Regions from separate parts of the Aeromonas popoffii genome, predicted to be linked through region 3. Evidence: riboswitches for the same ligand, from Rfam matches in the RefSeq annotation. Region 3 holds a riboswitch; each other region holds the start of a gene.
The links. A riboswitch is a leader RNA that binds a small molecule or an ion and turns the genes downstream of it on or off. The one in region 3 is predicted to bind cyclic di-GMP.

Region 1 (4,536 bases), 2.0 Mb from region 3:
GCGGTGCCGGTGAAGGGGTTGTTGCCCTGATAGCCGCTGACACCGGTCCAGCCACGGCCATACATGGCCGCGCCTACCACGACTTTGCCCGGATCCACGCCCTGGCCCAGCAGCGCCTTCACCCCCTTGTCGGTGGTGTACTTGGTGTTGGGATCCCAGCTCGCCTCATAGAGCGCGGTCTGGTGGCCCAGCCCTGTGTTGGTCCAGGCACCGTTGAAGTCGTAGCTCATCAGGAAGAGATGATTCATGTATTGCTGGGCAGCGCGATAGTCCACCTTGGCAATCTTGTCACCGCCAGCGCTGATGGCGGAGGTGAGCTCGTAGGTGCGGCCCGTCTCTGCGCTCAGCTCATCGAGCATGGCGCGCAGCTCCTTCATCAGCAGCACATAAGTCTCGCCATCAGAGGCGCTGCCCAGTTTGGGGTTGGCCCCCTGCCCCCCCGGGAACTCCCAGTCGATATCCACCCCGTCGAAGAATTTCCAGGTCTGTAAATACTCTTTCACCGAAGCGACGAAGGTGTCGCGTTTGGTCTTGTCACCGAAGAAGAAGAAGGGGTCGGAGAGGGTCCACCCGCCGATGGAGGGGAGAATTTTCAGGTCAGGATAGGCCTTCTTGAGCGCCATCAGGTTGCCGAAGTTGCCCTTGTAGGGCTCGTCATGGGCGGTAAGGCTGCCTTGCGGCATCTGGATGGCCGCCCAAGGATCGTGGATGGAGACCTTGAAATCCTCACGCCCGGCGCAGGATCGTTGCAGCGCCTCGAAACTGCCCGCGATCTCTTTCAGGCTGTCGTTGATGCCATTGCCGCCGCAGATGGGAGTAAAGCCATAGAGTATGTGAGTCAGGTTCTGGGCCGGAACCTTGTCCACGGTGAACTTGCGGCCATAGACACCCCACTCCACGTAGTAGGCCCCCACCACCTTGCCGGACTTGTTGGCGTAAGGCTTGTTGTTCTCCTGCAGCGGTGCCTTGAGCGGCACCAGGTGGCTGCCGTCGGTGTCCGCCACCAGGATCGCTTTTTTGTCGGAGAGAGTGCAACCGTCGGCGTTACACAGGGCCACCTGCATCTGGTAGCGGCCCCCCTTGGTCACCTTGAAATTGGCGGTGCCGGCGGCGGATGCGGCACCGGACCACACCTCCTTGCCATCGAGTAACACCTTGGCCGTCTGGCCAACGTCACCGGACCAGAGGTTCCAGCTCACGCTGACCTGGGCGCCATCCTTGTGGACAGTCACCAGCTTGTTGTAGGAGGTGGCGGCTTGATCCACTTCGACGATGGCGAACTTGGTTTCGCCCCAGCCTATGGTGGGTTTGCCGGGTGCGGCTGCGAACGCGGAGGAGGCACACAGGCCCCCGACCAACAATGCCAGTAATGAGGGTTTTGGACTTAACATAGTTGAATATCCTTATTTCGTTCTTGGAATAAACAACGAAAAAGGCAACGCCAACCTGACAGGTCACGTAGACAACATCGCACCATGGCTTGGCCCATGGGCGAAACAACCTGTGGTGGCCCCGCTATCTTAGGTACTGCTGACCCTTAGACCGGAAGCTTTGCGTCCCGAACTTTCGTCCGGTTTGCCTTTGGCACAACTTGATTTGCGACAAAAAATAATCGCCAGTTGACTATAAGAAGTTAAATAAGGAAGGGCAAACCAACGACCGGTTATTAATAGACCACATGTGATCGATAAAGAGCCTCAAAAGAGAAGAAACAGCGCCTCATTGAGCAAAAAAACACCAACCCTACCCCCTCAAGGTCGCGATTAAAAATAAGACGAATTACTTGTTTCGTGATCATCATCAAGTTTGGCCGGCCGCAATATGCTGTTCATCAGCGCCCGCAACTTGAGCGGTTTGACCGGTTTACTGATATAGCCGTAACCGTGTTCACGGATCTGTGCCTGCAACCCGCTCTTGCGATCCGCGCTGATGATGATGCCGCCGATGTCGTTGCCATGGGCGAGGCGCAGCATGTGCAGCGCCTGCAAGCCTGTCTTGCCGTCATCCAGGTGGTAATCGGACAACACCAGCTGCGGCAGGAAGCCACCGGCGATGAGATCCTCAGCCTGAACCAGGCTCTGGGCGCAGACCACCTCGCAGCCCCAGCGCCCCAGCAGGGAGTGCATGGCGATGAGGATATCGCTCTCGTTGTCGATACAGAGCACCCGGACCCCCTCCAGCTGGCTGTCCCGCAGGGCGGGGGCCGCCACCTGCGTCGTTGCGACAGGACGGGTCGCCAGGTTGAGGGTGATGGCAAACACGGATCCCCTCCCCGGCCAGCTGCGCAGAGTCAGGTTGTGGCCCAGCACCAGGGCGATACCGCGGGCGATGGCGAGCCCCAGCCCCAATCCCTGCTCCTTGGCGGTGCGGGAGTGATCGAGACGGGAGAACTCGTCGAAAATGTCCTCCTGCTTGTCGGCCGGAATGCCGGGGCCGTTGTCCCACACCTCGATGCTCACCTTGTCCCCCATCCGGCGGCAACCGAGCAACACACGGCCGCCCGGGTTGTAGCGAAACGCATTGGTGAGGAAGTTTTGCAGCACCCGGCGCAGCAGGCGCACATCGCTGTACACGGCCAGCTTGCTCTCCACCACCGAGAACTGTATGCCCCCCGCCTGGGCCAGCACCCCGAACTCCGCCTTGAGGTTGGCAAGCACGTCGTGCAAGGCGAAATCCAGCTTCCTGGCCTTGAACTTGCCTGCTTCGAGGCGCGAGATATCGAGCAGATCCGTGATGAGATCCTCGGTCGCCCCCAGCGCATCGTCGATGTGACGGGCGATGCGGGCCGTCTCATCCCGGGGCGGCAACATCTCCAGCAAGGAAGAGGTGAACAGCCTGGCGGCGTTGAGCGGCTGGGTCAGATCGTGGCTCACCGCCGCCAGGAAGCGGCTTTTGGAGTGGTTGGCCCGCTCCACCTGCTGGTTCACCAGCAGCAGCTGACGGTTGAGTTCGGAGAGCTCGTGAGTGCGTTCAGCCACCCGCGCCTCCAGGTGTTCGTTGGCTTCGCGCAGCACCCGCTCGGCGTCGCGAAACGGGGTAATGTCGGTAAAGGTCATGACGAAACCGCCAGCTGGCATGGGGTTGCCCTGCATCTCGATCACCCGGCCATCGGGTCGCTCCCGCGCCGAGATGTGGGGGCTGCCACGCAGCATGAAGGCGACCCGCCGCGCCACATGGGCCTCGATATCTCCCGGGCCGCACAGCCCCTGCTCGGCGTTGTAACGGATAATCTCCTCGATGGAACGCCCTGCCTGAATAAGCCCCGGCGGATAGTGAAACAGATCTATGTAGCGCCGGTTCCAGGCCACCAGCTTGAGCTCTCTGTCCACGACCGAGATCCCCTGCCCCATGTGTTCTATGGCCCCCTGCAGCAGGCCACGGTTGAAGCGAAACACATCTGAGGCTTCGTCCACTATGGTGGCTATCTCCTCCAGCTGCATGTTACGCCCCTGCAGGGCCGAGGCCAGCACCAGCCGGGCGGACGAGGTGCCGAACACCCCCGCCAGCAGCCGCTCCGTGTGAGCAATGAGTTCGGCCGACGCCTGCATCTGGGGCGCCAGTGTGCCGCCCCGCTCGCCGGCGAAGCGACCGAAGGCCCGCTTGACCCGGCTCGAGCCGACGAAGCGGGCCGCCAGCATCTCCAGCTCCTTGACCGAGACCCGCGCCTGATAGAGGGCCGTGGTATCGCGGCTCGGCTTGCCGACGAAGTTAGCCGCCTGCAACCGCTCACTCACCGCCGCCCGCGACAACAGGGAGCCCATCACATAGCCGAGCAGGTTGAGCAAGAGGCTCAGAAAGATGCACCAGGTCCCCAGGCTCAGATCGCGGAAGGCAGGCCAGTCCGGCGGCGCCAGCAGGGCTTCCAGCGGCGAGCCGGCCAGCAGGCCGCTCTCTGCCAGCAGGGTCGCAAACCAGAGGCTGACCCCGAGGGCGAGGCCAAGATAGACCCCCTTGCGATTGCCGTGCCGCCAGTAGAGGCCGAGCAGCAGGGCCGGTGCGAACTGGGCCACGGCGCCGAACGACAGATAGCCGATGCGCGACAGGCTGGTGAGATCCCCAAGCCAGAGATAGAGCCCCCAGGCCGCCAGCAGGATCAGCAGGATGGCACCCCGGCGTACCTGCAGCAGCAGGCGCACCAGCCGCTCGTCCCGCCCCTGCTGCCAGAAGCGGCGCAGCAGCACAGGCAGCACCAGATCGTTGCTGACCATGATGGCCAGGGCTATGGTAGAGACGATCACCATGCCGGTGGCCGCCGAGGTGCCGCCAAGAAACGCCAGCATCGCCATGCCGTCGAAACCGAGTGACATAGGCAGGCTTATCACATAGGTATCAGAGGCCATGTCGGCCCCCACCCACTGTTTGCCCGCCAGCGCCAGCGGCCAGACGAAGAGCCCCATCACGAACAGATAGAGCGGGAACAGCCAGCGCGCCCAATGCAGATCCTGGCCCTGGTTGTTCTCCACCACAGTCACATGGAACTGGCGCGGCAGGCAGATGACGGCGCACATGGCGACCAGGGTGTAGATGGTGAGCTCC
Region 2 (4,536 bases), 850 kb from region 3:
GCCTTGGCCAGTGCCTCGGCTGCGGCCGGGCCGTCTTCCTTGTGCTTGCCGTAGTTGTGATAGTTGTGGGCGCGCACATATTCGAGCAGCAGCTTCATGGCCGGATGGGCGGGCTGATTGGCCGCCAGCAGGCTCTGGATGCCGCGCGACACGGCTAGCAGCTTGGTGTCATCGTGGCCATAGTTTTCCTGCCAGACGGGAGCGGGCTGGCCGCTGGCATCCTGCACTATCTTGGCGGCGTCGGCATCCAGCAGGTCCGTGCCCGGTTGTTCCGGCTCGGAGCAGGCGCGGCCATCGGCGCGGCGGCAGTCGATCTGCTCCTCCTTGCTGGCCAGCACTATGGGGCGATTGAGCACCCGGCTCTCTTGCCACTCTTCAGTTTCCGGCAGTGTCTGCCATTCGCTGCTACCGACCGGGTATTGATAGCCGGAGTCTTTCAGTACCACCTGCACCTTGCTACCGGCGGGCAGGGTCTGGCGACAAACCCGGTAGCTGATGGTCTTGTCCCCTTCCTGGCGGGTCTGGGGTTCATCACACTCCTGCTGGGTTTTGGCCTGATCCAGTTGCCAGTTGTACTGGCGCCAGACGTGGAGCTCTTTCACCTGGCGGGCGGCCTGACTACCGGCCACAGGTTGCAGGCGGAAGAAGATCTGCTCGAGGCGGCCATTCCGCTCGTTGGGGGACTCTTCCAGTACATTCAGTTGCTGCCAGTTTTGCGGCTGATATTGCCAAACCTGTTCGTTACAGCGGCCCTGGGCATTGAGCTTGCAGCGATCCAGCTCCTGCTCGCTGTGACTCAGGATGATGCGCTCGGCCAACGACAGACGATCCTGACGCGGAGCGGTCGGGGTGCCCGTCAGGGGTTCCCAGCGGCCTTGTTTCATGCCGTAGCCAAAGTCATAGCTGCTGGCCGGGATGGCCTTGCCTACCGGCACTACCTGCTCGCAGAGGAGGTAGCGGATCTGCCAACCCTGCTCGATTTTGAGCTGCGGTTTGCCGCACTGCTGCTCTGCCAGCGCGGTCAGATTGGCACCGCTCCAGTCGAAGCGGCGATAGACCCGCAGTTGCTGATAGGGGGCATCGTCATTACGGGCGCTGAGCTCGTAGTTGACTTCGGTGATCCGATCGCTCAGTTGGCGGCTCGATTCACTGTCCAGCCGGTATGCTTGCCAGTCGGTGGGGGAGTAATTGGCCAGCGCCGAAGTGGCGAGCAGGCCCGGTGCTGCCAGAAGCAGCAACCTTGTACCCAGATAGTTCATTTTTATCCCTTTAGATGAGAGTCTGCGTTGTTATCGCGGGCAATGTACTAAGTTCCAAAAGGCTATCAACTCACCAATCAGGCGATATAAATCATTTATTTAGCTTGGTTCATAACAAAACAAGCCCCATTGGGGGCTGCAGTGATAGCAAGGACTCATCTGCCATCTGGGGGGGGGCTAAGCATCCAGCCTGTTAAGGCCAGGTGTCAGGTATCGCCGGTACGGCGTGAGCCATGGCTCCTGCGCCCGGATAGAGAGCAGGTTGGTGCATGCGATTAGAGGGGGAGGTATAGAAAAGGTACAAAAAGGAGGGCCCCCTGGTACAGGGGACAATAACAGTATGCGAGGTCAGGACGCGGGAGCTCGCTGCTGACAAGAGCACAACAAGGCAGCTGAGGACCCCAGTCCTTCTGTCTACAGCCCTTGGTCAGCAGGTCATGGACAAACTGGTGCACTTGCCCGGGAATGCAAGCGATCTGGCGCTGCGACTTCGTGCTGTTAGAGGTAGCTCACAGTCACTATGGCCATCTTGGCGCTGCCCTCTGACAATTTGTAATTCAGGGTGCTGTTGAGAGTGTTGAGGCTGCCAGCTTGCTGCAGGCTGGCCAAATCCAGGGTCTGGCGCTGAATGCCTGAATAGCAGGTCACGCTGTTGTCCGAAAAATCACACGGCGTTTCGTAGATGGTCCCGGTGAAGGTCACGCTGCCATCGTGAGCTGAGGCTGTGCCGGGCAGCAGTGCGGCGCCAAGCAGCAAGGCGGTGGCGGCAGAGGAGGCGTAACTGAGAATGCTTTTGCGGATGGAACCGGTAGAGGCGTTGGAAGTGTTCATTTTATGTCCTTTTCGTTACATGTGTTGTACGAAAAGGGCAACGCAATCAAAGAGAATGGCATACAGCTTATGACATCACTCTTCTCAGATGGCAGCTCCGCTGTCTTAGGTATTGAAACCCTTAGACCGGTGGCTTTGCGTCCCGACCTTTCGACCGGTTTGCCCTTTACTCTATGTGTAGATGATAACACCCTACTTTGAGAAATCAATCAGCATAAAAACATGAGATATGGGTCACAGATAGCAGAAATCATGAGTGTCCAGATGAGAGAGATATATTGGTGACCTACTGAGGAAATAGAGTGGTTGAATATCAATATGAACATTATAAAACAGTGCGACAGTGAAAATATGCTCGTCTATTGCATTATCTGGCTTTAATAGTGAGGTTGTTCATCCGTAGCACATAACTGATATATTTATTTTTCTTATACACAATATGCTTTTATTATGATTACCTGATTACCTGATTACCTGATTACCTGATTACCTGATTACCTGATTACCTGATTACCTGATTACCTGATTACCTGATTACCTGATTACCTGATTACCTGATTACCTGATTACCTGATTACCTGATTACCTGATTACCTGATTACCTGATTACCTGATTACCTGATTACCTGATTACCTGATTACCTGATTACCTGATTACCTGATTACCTGATTACCTGATTACCTGATTACCTGATTACCTGATTACCTGATTACCTGATTACCTGATTACCTGGCAAAGAGGAGAGAGGCTGCCAGCTTGGTTATGGTGTTTATTTTTAGTGAGCTATGTTGGTTTTTTGTTAATTTGATTTTTAATGTGAGGTTGCTGTAAAAATGGCCATGTTGATCGCGCAGCGTATAAAGTAGTTAATTGTTTTTCATTATTTGTAAATGTCACTTTTGTTTGCAAGTTGATGATTTTCAAGTGTTTATTTTGGGATTTATAAAAATCAAAATGTATTTGATGTGCATCAAATGTGTCGTTAATTTGACCGCCAAGCAAAGTTGAATACAGTTGAATTCAGTTTTCTGTACGGATGACATGGATGTGTGTCGTCTTGCAGATGAGAGGTGGCGGGAACTGCCTATAAATATTGAAAATAGCTTTTTCCTTTGCTTGTTTAACATGCCCGGATAATTGTACTGGTGACCATTTCTCATTAATGAGGCATAGGTCTGCTGACAGTTGCTGAGCAATGATATGGCGGTATCATCGAACATCATGACTCCAGCTTGATCTAGATGATGCCGCATAACAACACACGTTAATGTAGGTATATACGAATGAACGCTAATAAAATTCTGGTTGCTATGGGTGTTGGTTCCATGCTGCTGTGCGGCTCTGCTATTGCTGCCGGCACTACTGGGTCAGGTAAAGTCACCTTTAACGGTGAAATCATCAATGCACCTTGCTCCGTAGACAGTGATTCTGTTGACCAAACTGTATATTTGGGCCAGATCAGCACCAAACAGCTGGCCAAAGGTGGTGAGTCCAATGAAGAGAATGGGAAGTTCAGTATCAAGCTGCTGAACTGCGAACTCAGTGAGACTGACGATGCCATTAAAGTGACCTTCAGCGGTGCCAAAGATCCTGTCGACCCCAGCCTGCTGGTGATCGGTGGTCAGGCTGCTGGTGCCGGTATCAAGATGATCGCTCCGGGTGGTGCTACCGTTGTTTTGGGCCAGCCTACCGCTGCCTACGCACTGTCACCTGGTGACAACGAGCTGCCCTTCACCGCCGTGCTGAAAGGTTATGCCGTACATGATGCTAAAAACCCGCTGAGAGCTGGCGACTTCACTGCAGTGACCAACTTTACTCTCTCCTACGAGTAATAGTCTGCCTTAACGTGTGACAAGGGTTGTGGTGGTGAAAACCACCACAACCTCACTCCACTTTCTCTCTTCACATCGGACCTTGATCATGAAGATCTCAATGATGGTGCCAGTGGTGCTGCAGGTGGTGATGATGGCAGGCTCTGCTTGTGCAAATGAGCAGACGGACGGTCTGGCTGAATCAGGTTGCACCCTGGATGAATTGCACAGCATTCCCTTGCAGCAGGCACGTCACGGCACGCTGAAATTCAGTGGTTGCCAGACAGGTGGATCTGTGAGGGGGGCATTGTCTCTTATCTCCATGTCGGTGCATGGGGCCATAAGTGACGATCTGGGTATTGTCAGCAATGGACAATATCACAAGGTATCGGGTGCGCGTTTTATTGTCTCGGATATTGTCAATGGTGATATGGAATTCAATGTCAGTCTGAATGGCAGCCAGATAGTATATCCAAATAATATGGCACTGTTCGAACTTAGTTATATGTAAGCAAGCCGATTGCTTAGTGTAGATACCTCATTATGTGAGACCGTTATGATATCCCTAGAGTGAAATTATGAGCGTTGCAACATCAAACTCTGTTAGGAAATTTTATCTAAAAAAAGCTTTTAT
Region 3 (4,536 bases):
ATCAGCCGCGGCGACGACGCCAGGCCAGCGGCAGCAGGGCCAGCAGCAGGGCGCCCATGGCACCGCCGCCGCCATTGCTCTCTTCTTTCAGCTTGAGATCGACGATGATGGGATCATGGTCGGAGGCGCTGAACGGGTTGCCGGACTTGATCATGTCGCCGCTGAAATCACGGCCGTACTCGAACAGGTTGCTTTCGAACGAGTTGATGTGCCAGTCGGCAACCGCGACTACCTTGCTGGCCAGTGCCGGGTTGGCGAGGGCATAGTCCAGGGTGCCGAGTTCGGCCTCGTAGCTGTAGGAGATAGCCTTCTCCTTGTTGAACCTGACATTCATGTCGATCAGGCCATAGCTCTTGCTCACTTCGCTGCCGGTCTGCTCATAGACTTGCTCGCCGAGGAAGGTCCGGGAGGCCGAGACTATCTTGCGCTGACCTTCGGTCGGAACATAGTCGGTCAGCACCCGGATCGCATCTTCCCTGGCGTAGGAGTTGAGGTCACCCACCAACATGACCATGCCCGGCAGCGTGTTCACCGCGTCGCCCAGCACCTTGGCGGCACTGACCCGGAACTCGGTACACTTGCCCTGCAGATCGGCCGGCTCCTTGCCATCCAGGTTCTCCAGGCAGCCGGATCCCTTGGATTTGAGGTGGTTGACCACCAGGGTCAGCGGCTCCTTGCTGCCCTCGACGGTGAAGCTCTGCACCAGGGAGTCACGCTGGGAGGCCTGTTTCTCGACTCCTTTCGCGTCCTGGTATTTCTGTACCGGCAGCGTGATGACGCTGGCACCCCCCTGCGGCGTCAGCTTGGCGGGCCGGTAGATCATGGCCACCATGATGGCGTCGCCGCCGAAGAAGCGCTCGTCGCCAAGCAGCGCCTTGGGCAGGGCCACGAAGGCGTACTGTTTGTCAGCTTCCTTCTGTTGGGCGTTGAGGCTTTGCACCAGATCACTGATGGCGGAGTGACTGTCAAAGCCGTTGTTCTCCATCTCCATCAGGCCGAGCAGATCGGCATCCATCTCCGTGATGGCGTTGACTATCTTGGCACGCTGTTTCTGGAAGTCCTCCAGGTTTTTGGCGCCGCGGTTGCAGCCCTTGGCGCTGTCCGCATCCGCCTGATCCTTGCACAGCACATTGAGGGCTCCCCCCACGCTGGAGTGGCTGGTAAAGTAGTTGAGCACGTTGAAGCTGCCGATACGCAAGTCGGTGCCATCGGCACGGGCCGGTGCGCTCTGGCGATCGTTATCGCTGGTGCGCAGCAGATCGCCGGCGGTGATCACCTGATCCTGCGGCACTATCAACCGGTATTCGTTGTAGCTGTAGCCCACCAGCGCATCCAGATTGACCGGGGCATCGCCGATGCGCAGATAACCCTGCTCCGGATCCCAGCCCGGCAGCCAGGGCAGTTTGCCATCGGCGGCCTTGAAGTCAGACTCGAGGAATACCCGGTTGCGGGCATTGGCCCTGGCCAGCGCCTTGGCTTCCTTGCTGTCGGCGGCATGCAGCTGGGTCGGCTTCATCAGCGGTGCCTGGTGTGACAGCACCAGATTGTTGCGTTTGGCGGCGTAGTCATAGCTGAAGTTGCGGCTTACCTTGAGCGCGCTGTCAGCATCAAGGCGTACCCGCATCCCTTCGTGACGCTCCAGCGCCCGGGCCAGGGTCTCGTTTTCCAGTACCCGCAGCGGCGCGGCGGCAGGCACAGAGCCCTGAGCGAGAACCTGCAGACGCGGGGCGCCGCTGTCAACGACCGGCTTGAGCTGGGTGTGGTTGTAGTACTCCTCGACCTTGGCCTCCAGACAGACTTCGGCACCCGGCTTGATGTCCGGGTACTTGCTGGCGAAGTTTTTGTCGTTGAGGTAGACGAAGATGCCATCCGACGTCTGGGGGTTGTCATCCCCTTGCAGATCCTGCAGGTAGAAACCCTTGTTGATACTCTCACCAAGTGCCGTGACCACCGCCTTGACCGTGACGCTCTGGGCGCTTTCGAACTTGCCATCGGGGATAAGGGGACTCTTGCCACCAATGCCCTGGATGACGGGGATGGGAGTGAGGGCACTGTCAGCCGGGCAGCTGAAGCTGGCGGCATGGAGGGATGGGGAGGCGATCGCAAGCCCCACGGCCAGCGACAGCAGGGTACGTGTTCCTTTCATAACGGTTCCTTTTTTATTTTTTGCCAGTGTTTCCATAGCCTTGGCACCTTGACCAAGGGCGCGCATTGTCACATTTCTGGCACGTCATACCAGTGAGCCAACGCACATTACCGGGATGCAAATGAGGGCAGTGCTGGTTTTTTTGACCTGACTAACGTTATGAAATTAATGACAAAATCATTAATTCACTGTTCTCGGGAAAGTGTGATCTGGCTTGCATCCACATATTTTTCTTCGAGAATGAAGATTGAGACTCTGCTGGTTGATTCCTATACTCGGCTTGTTCCTCACGGAACCCAGGTAAAGGGCAAACCGGTCGAAATGCCGGGACGCAATGCCTCCGGTCTCCAGATCAGTCGATCCAGATAGCGGGGCTTCCCAGGGTGAAGGTGGTGTTTGTGGCACGTCCATTGCCAGTTGTCTGCTCCCATCACGCCGGTTGCGCTTGTTCTTTGCCCTGGTGACCAATGCCAAGACAAAACAAGGAAGATAACAATATGCAACAGACCTTAAGGCCCAGCAGGCTTGCCATGCTGGTGGCCCTGGCTGCCATGCCCGCTTGGGCACAAGCCGCTTATCCCGCCTATCAGGCCGGCACCGCTTACAAGGCTGGCGATGTGGTCAGCAACGCAGGCGCTCTCTACGAATGCAAAGAATTTCCCTATTCCGGCTGGTGCGGGGCATCCCCCTATCACTATGCCCCCGGTGTGGGTGCAGTCTGGGCCGATGCCTGGAAGCTGTTCAACGACGGCGGCACGAATCCGGGCCTTGGGCTGGCAATCAGTTCGCCCGCCCTTGGTAGCGTTTTCAACGAAGGTGTACCCGTGGCCCTTGCGGTCACCCTGAGCGGCAACAGCAGCGCCCTGGTCAAGGTCGAGTATCTGATCGATGGTCAGCAGGTGGCGGTCAGCAGCGGGGCCCCCTGGTCGGCCAGCTGGGTCGCTACCGGTGTCGGCCCCCATCAACTCAAATCTCGTGGGCTGGACAAGGATGGCGCCGTGCTGAGCGAGGCGGATGCCAGCTTCAGCGTCAATGCCGTGGTCGCGCCAGAGGCGCCCGGGGTGAGTATCAGCAGCCCGGCCAGCGGTGCCAAGGTGACCCTGGGGCGCAGCGTGGCGGTCAGTGGCAATGTCACCGATGCCAACAATGACGTGGCCAGGGTCGAGCTCTACGTGGATGGCAAGAAAGTCGGTGAAGACGTCAGCGCCCCCTGGCAGGTGAGCTGGACGCCCCAGAGCAAGGGGGCTGCCGCCCTCAAGCTGGTGGCGACCGACAAGGAAAATCTGGTGGGCGAGTCTGCCCAGGTCGATGTGCAGGTGGAAGAGGCGGCGCTGCCGCCCACCGGTGGCAACCTCTCTTGTGACATTCGCCAGATCTATCGCCCGGACGGTTACGAGTGCATGGGGGATGACCACGCCCGCCGGGTGATCGGTTACTTCACCTCTTGGCGCACTGGCAAGAATGGCCTGCCCGCCTACCTGGTGAACGACATCCCCTGGGACAAGCTCACCCACATCAACTACGCCTTCGCGGCGGTGGACGAGCAGAGTCACCAGATCAAGGTGGATGATGCAGCCACCAAGCTGACTTGGGATGGTGTGCCGGGCGCCGAGATGGATCCCGAATTCGCCTATCAGGGCCACTTCAACCTGATCTCCAAGTACAAGAAGCAGTATCCGGACGTGAAGACCCTTATCTCGGTAGGGGGCTGGGCCGATACCCGCGGCTTCTACACCGCCACCACCAAGGGCGACTGCTCGGTCAATACAGCCGGCATCAACGCCTTTGCCGATTCGGCGGTGAGTTTCATCCGCCAGTACGGTTTCGATGGGGTGGATGTGGACTACGAGTACCCCACCTCCATGAAGGATGCAGGCAACCCCAACGACTTCCCGCTCTCCAACCAGTGCCGTGCCAAGCTGTTTGCCAACTACGAGGTGCTGATGAAGACACTGCGGGCGCGGCTCGACAATGCCGGTATCGAGGATGGTCGCAAGTACATGCTGACCATAGCTTCACCGGCGTCAGCCTACCTGCTGCGCGGCATGGAGAACTTCCAGGTCACCCAGTATCTGGATTACGTCAACCTGATGACCTATGACTTCCACGGTGCCTGGAACCATTTTGTCGGTCACAATGCGGCGCTGTTCGACAACAATGCCGACCCCGAGCTCTCCCACTGGGGCGTATACAATCAGGCCCAGTTTGGCGGTATCGGTTACCTCAACGCCGCCTGGTCTGCCCACTACTTCCGCGGTGCGCTGGCGGCCGGCAAGATCAACGTGGGTGTGCCCTATTACACCCGCGGCTGGCAGGGGGTGAGCGGTGGCACTCACGGTCTGGGTGGCAAGGCGGCCCTGCCGAGCCAGAACGAGTGCCAGCCGGGCACG
Region 4 (4,536 bases), 750 kb from region 3:
GAGCCGGATCCAGGCCCTCGCTACCACACTGCCCGCCGCTCAGGCCCAGGCCGAAGCCAAGGCCATGCTCAGCAGCATGCGCTTCGATGGCGACAACTATCTGTTCGTGATCGATGAGACCCGCCACGTGGTGGTGCACCCCACCAAACCGGAGCTGGTCGGCCAGCAGATGGGAGAGAGCGGCACAACCACCGGGGCGCACTGGCAGCGCATGGTGGATCTTGGCAAGGGGGGCCAGCATGGCCGGCTGGAATATCAATGGATTGCCCCCACGGGTGAGACGGCCCAGAAAATGTCGCTGGTGGCGGGCTACCAGCCCTGGGGCTGGATCCTGGGATCCGGCGTGCCGCTGCAAGACATCGAGGCCACCATCTGGTCCCAGTACCAGCTGATGGGAGGCGCCACCCTGCTGGTGATCCTGCTGATGGGGCTGCTGGGTTTTGCCATCAGTCGCTCCATCGTCAATCCGCTGGCCGAGATCAAGCGGGCCATGCAGCAGGTGGCGGCCGGGGATCTGGTGGTCAGCATACCGATACACGGCAAAGATGAGCTGGGTGTCGTCGCCACCTGCACCAACCAGGGGCTCGACGCCATCCGTCACGCACTGATCGAGGCCAGCCAGGGTGCCCGCAACGTGGCGGATGCCGCCCTGCGCATCGCCGCCGCCGCCGAGCAGACCAATCAGGCGGTCAACAGCCAACGGGATCAGCTGGCTCAGCTCGCCACCGCCATGAACGAGATGAGCGCGACCATCTCGGATGTGGCGGGCCACGCGGAAAATACTGCCCGCGATACCCAGGATGCCACCAACGAGGCCGGGCTCGGCAACCGGGACGTGCATGCCAGCGTGCATGGCATTCAGGCACTGGCCACCGAGGTGGAGCAGGCCACACTGCAGGTCAATCAGCTCAAGGAGGGGGTGATGCAGATAAGCGAGGTGACCACCGTCATCAGCGCCATCTCGGAACAGACCAACCTGCTGGCGCTCAATGCCGCCATCGAGGCAGCCCGCGCCGGAGAACAGGGACGCGGCTTCGCCGTGGTGGCCGACGAGGTGCGCCACCTGGCGAGCCGTACCCGCCAGTCTACCGAGGAGATCCAGAGCACCATAGCCCAACTGCAACAGCGGGCCGTCACCGCCGCCAGCGCCATGGATGCCAGCCGCAAGCTGGCGGCGAGCAGCGTCAGCCAGTCGGAGAAGGCAGGGCAGGATCTCTCCCTCATCGTCAATCACATCCAGCACGTGAGCGATATGGCAACCCAGATAGCCACCGCCGCCGAACAGCAGAGCATGGTGGCCGAGGACATGAACCGCAACGTCAGCGGCATCAACGACTCGGCACTGGAAATGTCCCAGTCCGCCTCGCAACTGGCCCAGGAGAGCGAGCTGCTGGCCGGCCTCTCCCGCAGCCTGGACGAGCGGCTGGCGGTGTTCAAACTCGGCAACACCATAGACCGGCAACGGGCGCCCCTGCATCCGCAGACCGGTCAAACCGAACGTCCCCGCATTCGCCACTGATCCGTCCGGCCCTGTCGCAATGCCCATCCCTGCCAGCCTCGCTGGCAGGGTTTTTTTATTGATAAAAAATGTCGTTTTTTTGCATCTTATCGAGATGATTCACGACATTCAGCAAGGTGAGTAGCTTAAATATACATTTAAGAACATCAAGTTAAGCATTTGCACCACGCCAACGCGGTTAAGCTCAAACATTTATATTTAATTATTTAATCAAAACTAGTCATGATGGGATTGTCGTCAAACGAGACGGCGCGACCCTTTATGTAGTCATTTGGCAAACTGGTTGAAAGGCCAGGACGCAAAGCCTCCGGTCTAAAGACATGTCGTCCAGGATAGCGGGGTTGCCACACGCAGGTGTGTATAGGGGAACTCCCCTGCCAACTTGACTGCCCACATCTATCGAACAGAGGACTGTATGGCAGCAAAAATCCAACTCAATCATATCGCGACGGCGCTGGCACTGCTGGCCAGCGGGGGTGTGCTCGCCCACGGCTATATCAGCCAGCCGGAATCGCGCAACTATCTGTGCAAGACCGGTGGCAACAGCCAGTGTGGCGCAGTGCAGTGGGAGCCCCAGAGCGTGGAAGGCCCTTCCGGCTTCCCGCAATCCGGCCCTCAGGATGGTCAGATTGCCTCGGCGGGCAGTCCGAACTGGAGCGAACTCAACGCCCAGACCAGCGATCGCTGGGCCCGGCGGGAAGTGCAGGCCGGCCCCTTCGCCATCAGCTGGACCTTCACCGCCAACCACGTCACCCGCAACTGGCGTTACTACCTCACTAAACAGGACTGGAACCCGAACCAGTCGCTGACCCGCGCGGCCTTCGATCTCACCCCCTTCTGCGTGGTGGATGGCAACATGGTACAGCCGCCCAAACAGGTCACACACAGGTGCACCCTGCCAGAACGCACCGGCTATCAGCTGATCCTGGGGGTGTGGGAAGTGGGCGATACCAGCAACAGCTTCTACAACCTGATCGACGCCAACTTCAAGGGTGGCACCCAGCCACCACTGAGCTGGAGCCAGGGCGGCACCATCTACCCTTCCACCGATCTGGCGGCCGGTGACAGGGCCAGAACCCTGGTATTCGACGCCAATGGCGTACGCCCCGATCTGCAGACCGAGCTGACCATCACCACCACGGAACAGGGCCAGAAAAACAACTGGGCCCATGCCCTGGCCAGCAAAATCAATACCGAGCAGAGCCAGATCCGCGCCGGTCAGCAGAACGCCGACGGCCAATTCAACCCTGTCTACGGCCAGAACCCCGTCTACCTCAAGGCAGGCAGCACGCTGGAACGCGTCGAGATCCAGCTCGAACAGCTGGAGCCACCGGTGGGCAACGACATCAGCGTGAGCGGTCTGGAGAGCGAATACCTGCTCGACAACGGCAGGCTGACCCTCGACTTCACCGTCACAGCACAAGGGGATCTGGCCGTCACCAACACCCTGTATGACCACGGTGGTGTGGCCAAGGGCCACTCCTCTGCCGACATCAAGGACAGCAGCCAGAGCTTCACCATGCCGCTAGCGGGACTCAGCGCCGGCCACCATCAGCTGGTGATCGAGGCCAGGCCGAAGGCGGGTGGCGAAGCCCTGCAGCAGACGCGGGATCTGATGCTCAAGGATCCGTCCGGTGGTGACTACCAGTTCACCTTCCCGGAAGGGCTCAAGTCCTACACCGACGGCACCAAGGTGCTGCAACCCAAGAACGGCAAGGTCTATCAGTGCAGGCCCTTCCCCGCCAGTGGCTGGTGCAGCCAGTGGTCAGCCAGCACCACCCAATATGAACCAGGCATCGGTACCCACTGGCAAGGCGCCTGGATTGCGCTGAATTGATCCAGCGCCAAGCCATCACGCCATCACGAAAACGGGGAGCCACTGGCTCCCCGTTGTGTATGGTGTGACAAGCCTCAGATCTGGAAGTCGAGGGCCGGCTCGCCGCCCATGGCGCGAGCCTGAATGTCCGCCAGCGCCAGCTCGGGGTTGCAGAGCTGGATGAACTGCCAGGCGAAGTTGTGCTGGAACTGCCCCTGCTTGAGACCGATCCAGGCGGTGTGCGGCGCAAACAGCCGACTGCCGTCGAGCTGCACCAACCCCTTGTCACGCTGGGTGTCGAACGCCATGTCCGCCAGTATGCCGACCCCCATCTCCAGTTCGACATAGGTCTTGATGACGTCGGAATCCTGGGCGGTCAGCAGGATCTGCGGCGCAATCCCCGCCTCGGCAAACGCCTCATCCACCCGCGCCCGTCCGGTCAGCCCGGCCTGATAGGTGATGATGGGCCAGTTCGCCAGCGCCGCCAGTGTCAGCTCCCGCTCGGCGGTGAGGGGGTGCTGCTCGGGCACCACGATATTGTGGTGCCAGCGGTAATAGGGAAACGCCACCACCCCTTCGCTCTTGTCGAGCTGCTCGCTGCTGATGCCTATGTCCACCTCGCCAGCCTGCACCAGCCGCACTATCTCCTCCGGGCTGCCCTGGTGCAGCTCCAGCTGCACCAGCGGAAACTGCTCACGAAAGGCCTTCACCACCCGTGGCAGGGCGTAGCGTGCCTGGGTGTGAGTGGTCGCCACCAGCAACCGGCCCGATTCGCGATTGGCAAAGGTACTGGCCAGTTTGCGGATGTTGTTGGCGTCGTTGAGGATGCGCTCGGCGATCACCAGCAACTCCTTGCCCGGCTCCGTCATGCCGAGCAGCCGCTTGCCATAGCGGATGAACAGCTCTATCCCCAGCTCCTCCTCCAGCTCGCGGATATGGCGGCTGACCCCGGACTGGGAAGTGAACAGGGCATTGGCGACCTCGGTCAGGTTGTAATCCCGCCGCGCCGCCTCCCGAATAATACGTAACTGCTGAAAATTCACGTCATCGCCTCCTGCGCTGACTGGCCGGTCGGGGTCGACCCCGCCGCCGTTTTCTTGTTATCTGCCTGACCTGACTCCTCATCGAGTCCGGCAACGGCCTGACACCCTTGTATCCCAGGCGGGCTCACACCGCCATCCTATCTGTCCATTTCAATCGT

Region 1: another riboswitch for cyclic di-GMP. It lies ahead of WJM78_RS03295 (glycosyl hydrolase family 18 protein); the one in region 3 lies ahead of WJM78_RS16500 (glycosyl hydrolase family 18 protein).
Region 2: another riboswitch for cyclic di-GMP. It lies ahead of WJM78_RS20725 (fimbrial protein); the one in region 3 lies ahead of WJM78_RS16500 (glycosyl hydrolase family 18 protein).
Region 4: another riboswitch for cyclic di-GMP. It lies ahead of gbpA (N-acetylglucosamine-binding protein GbpA); the one in region 3 lies ahead of WJM78_RS16500 (glycosyl hydrolase family 18 protein).

What each region holds. Positions count from the first base shown of each region.
Region 1 is NZ_CP149129.1:692,335-696,870, reverse strand. Features, by position in the region: gene WJM78_RS03295 (glycosyl hydrolase family 18 protein) at 1-1,391, opposite strand, end outside; cyclic di-GMP riboswitch class I at 1,503-1,590, opposite strand; gene WJM78_RS03290 (PAS domain-containing hybrid sensor histidine kinase/response regulator) at 1,764-4,536, opposite strand, start outside.
Region 2 is NZ_CP149129.1:4,466,307-4,470,842, reverse strand. Features, by position in the region: gene WJM78_RS20730 (collagenase) at 1-1,259, opposite strand, end outside; gene WJM78_RS20725 (fimbrial protein) at 1,758-2,090, opposite strand; cyclic di-GMP riboswitch class I at 2,178-2,264, opposite strand; gene WJM78_RS20720 (fimbrial protein) at 3,375-3,923, shown strand; gene WJM78_RS20715 (hypothetical protein) at 4,024-4,413, shown strand; gene WJM78_RS20710 (fimbria/pilus outer membrane usher protein) at 4,481-4,536, shown strand, end outside.
Region 3 is NZ_CP149129.1:3,616,786-3,621,321, reverse strand. Features, by position in the region: gene WJM78_RS16505 (ExeM/NucH family extracellular endonuclease) at 2-2,146, opposite strand; cyclic di-GMP riboswitch class I at 2,443-2,528, shown strand; gene WJM78_RS16500 (glycosyl hydrolase family 18 protein) at 2,677-4,536, shown strand, end outside.
Region 4 is NZ_CP149129.1:4,370,563-4,375,098, forward strand. Features, by position in the region: gene WJM78_RS20270 (methyl-accepting chemotaxis protein) at 1-1,519, shown strand, start outside; cyclic di-GMP riboswitch class I at 1,783-1,868, shown strand; gene gbpA (N-acetylglucosamine-binding protein GbpA) at 1,935-3,356, shown strand; gene cbl (HTH-type transcriptional regulator Cbl) at 3,431-4,378, opposite strand; gene WJM78_RS20285 (hypothetical protein) at 4,375-4,506, opposite strand.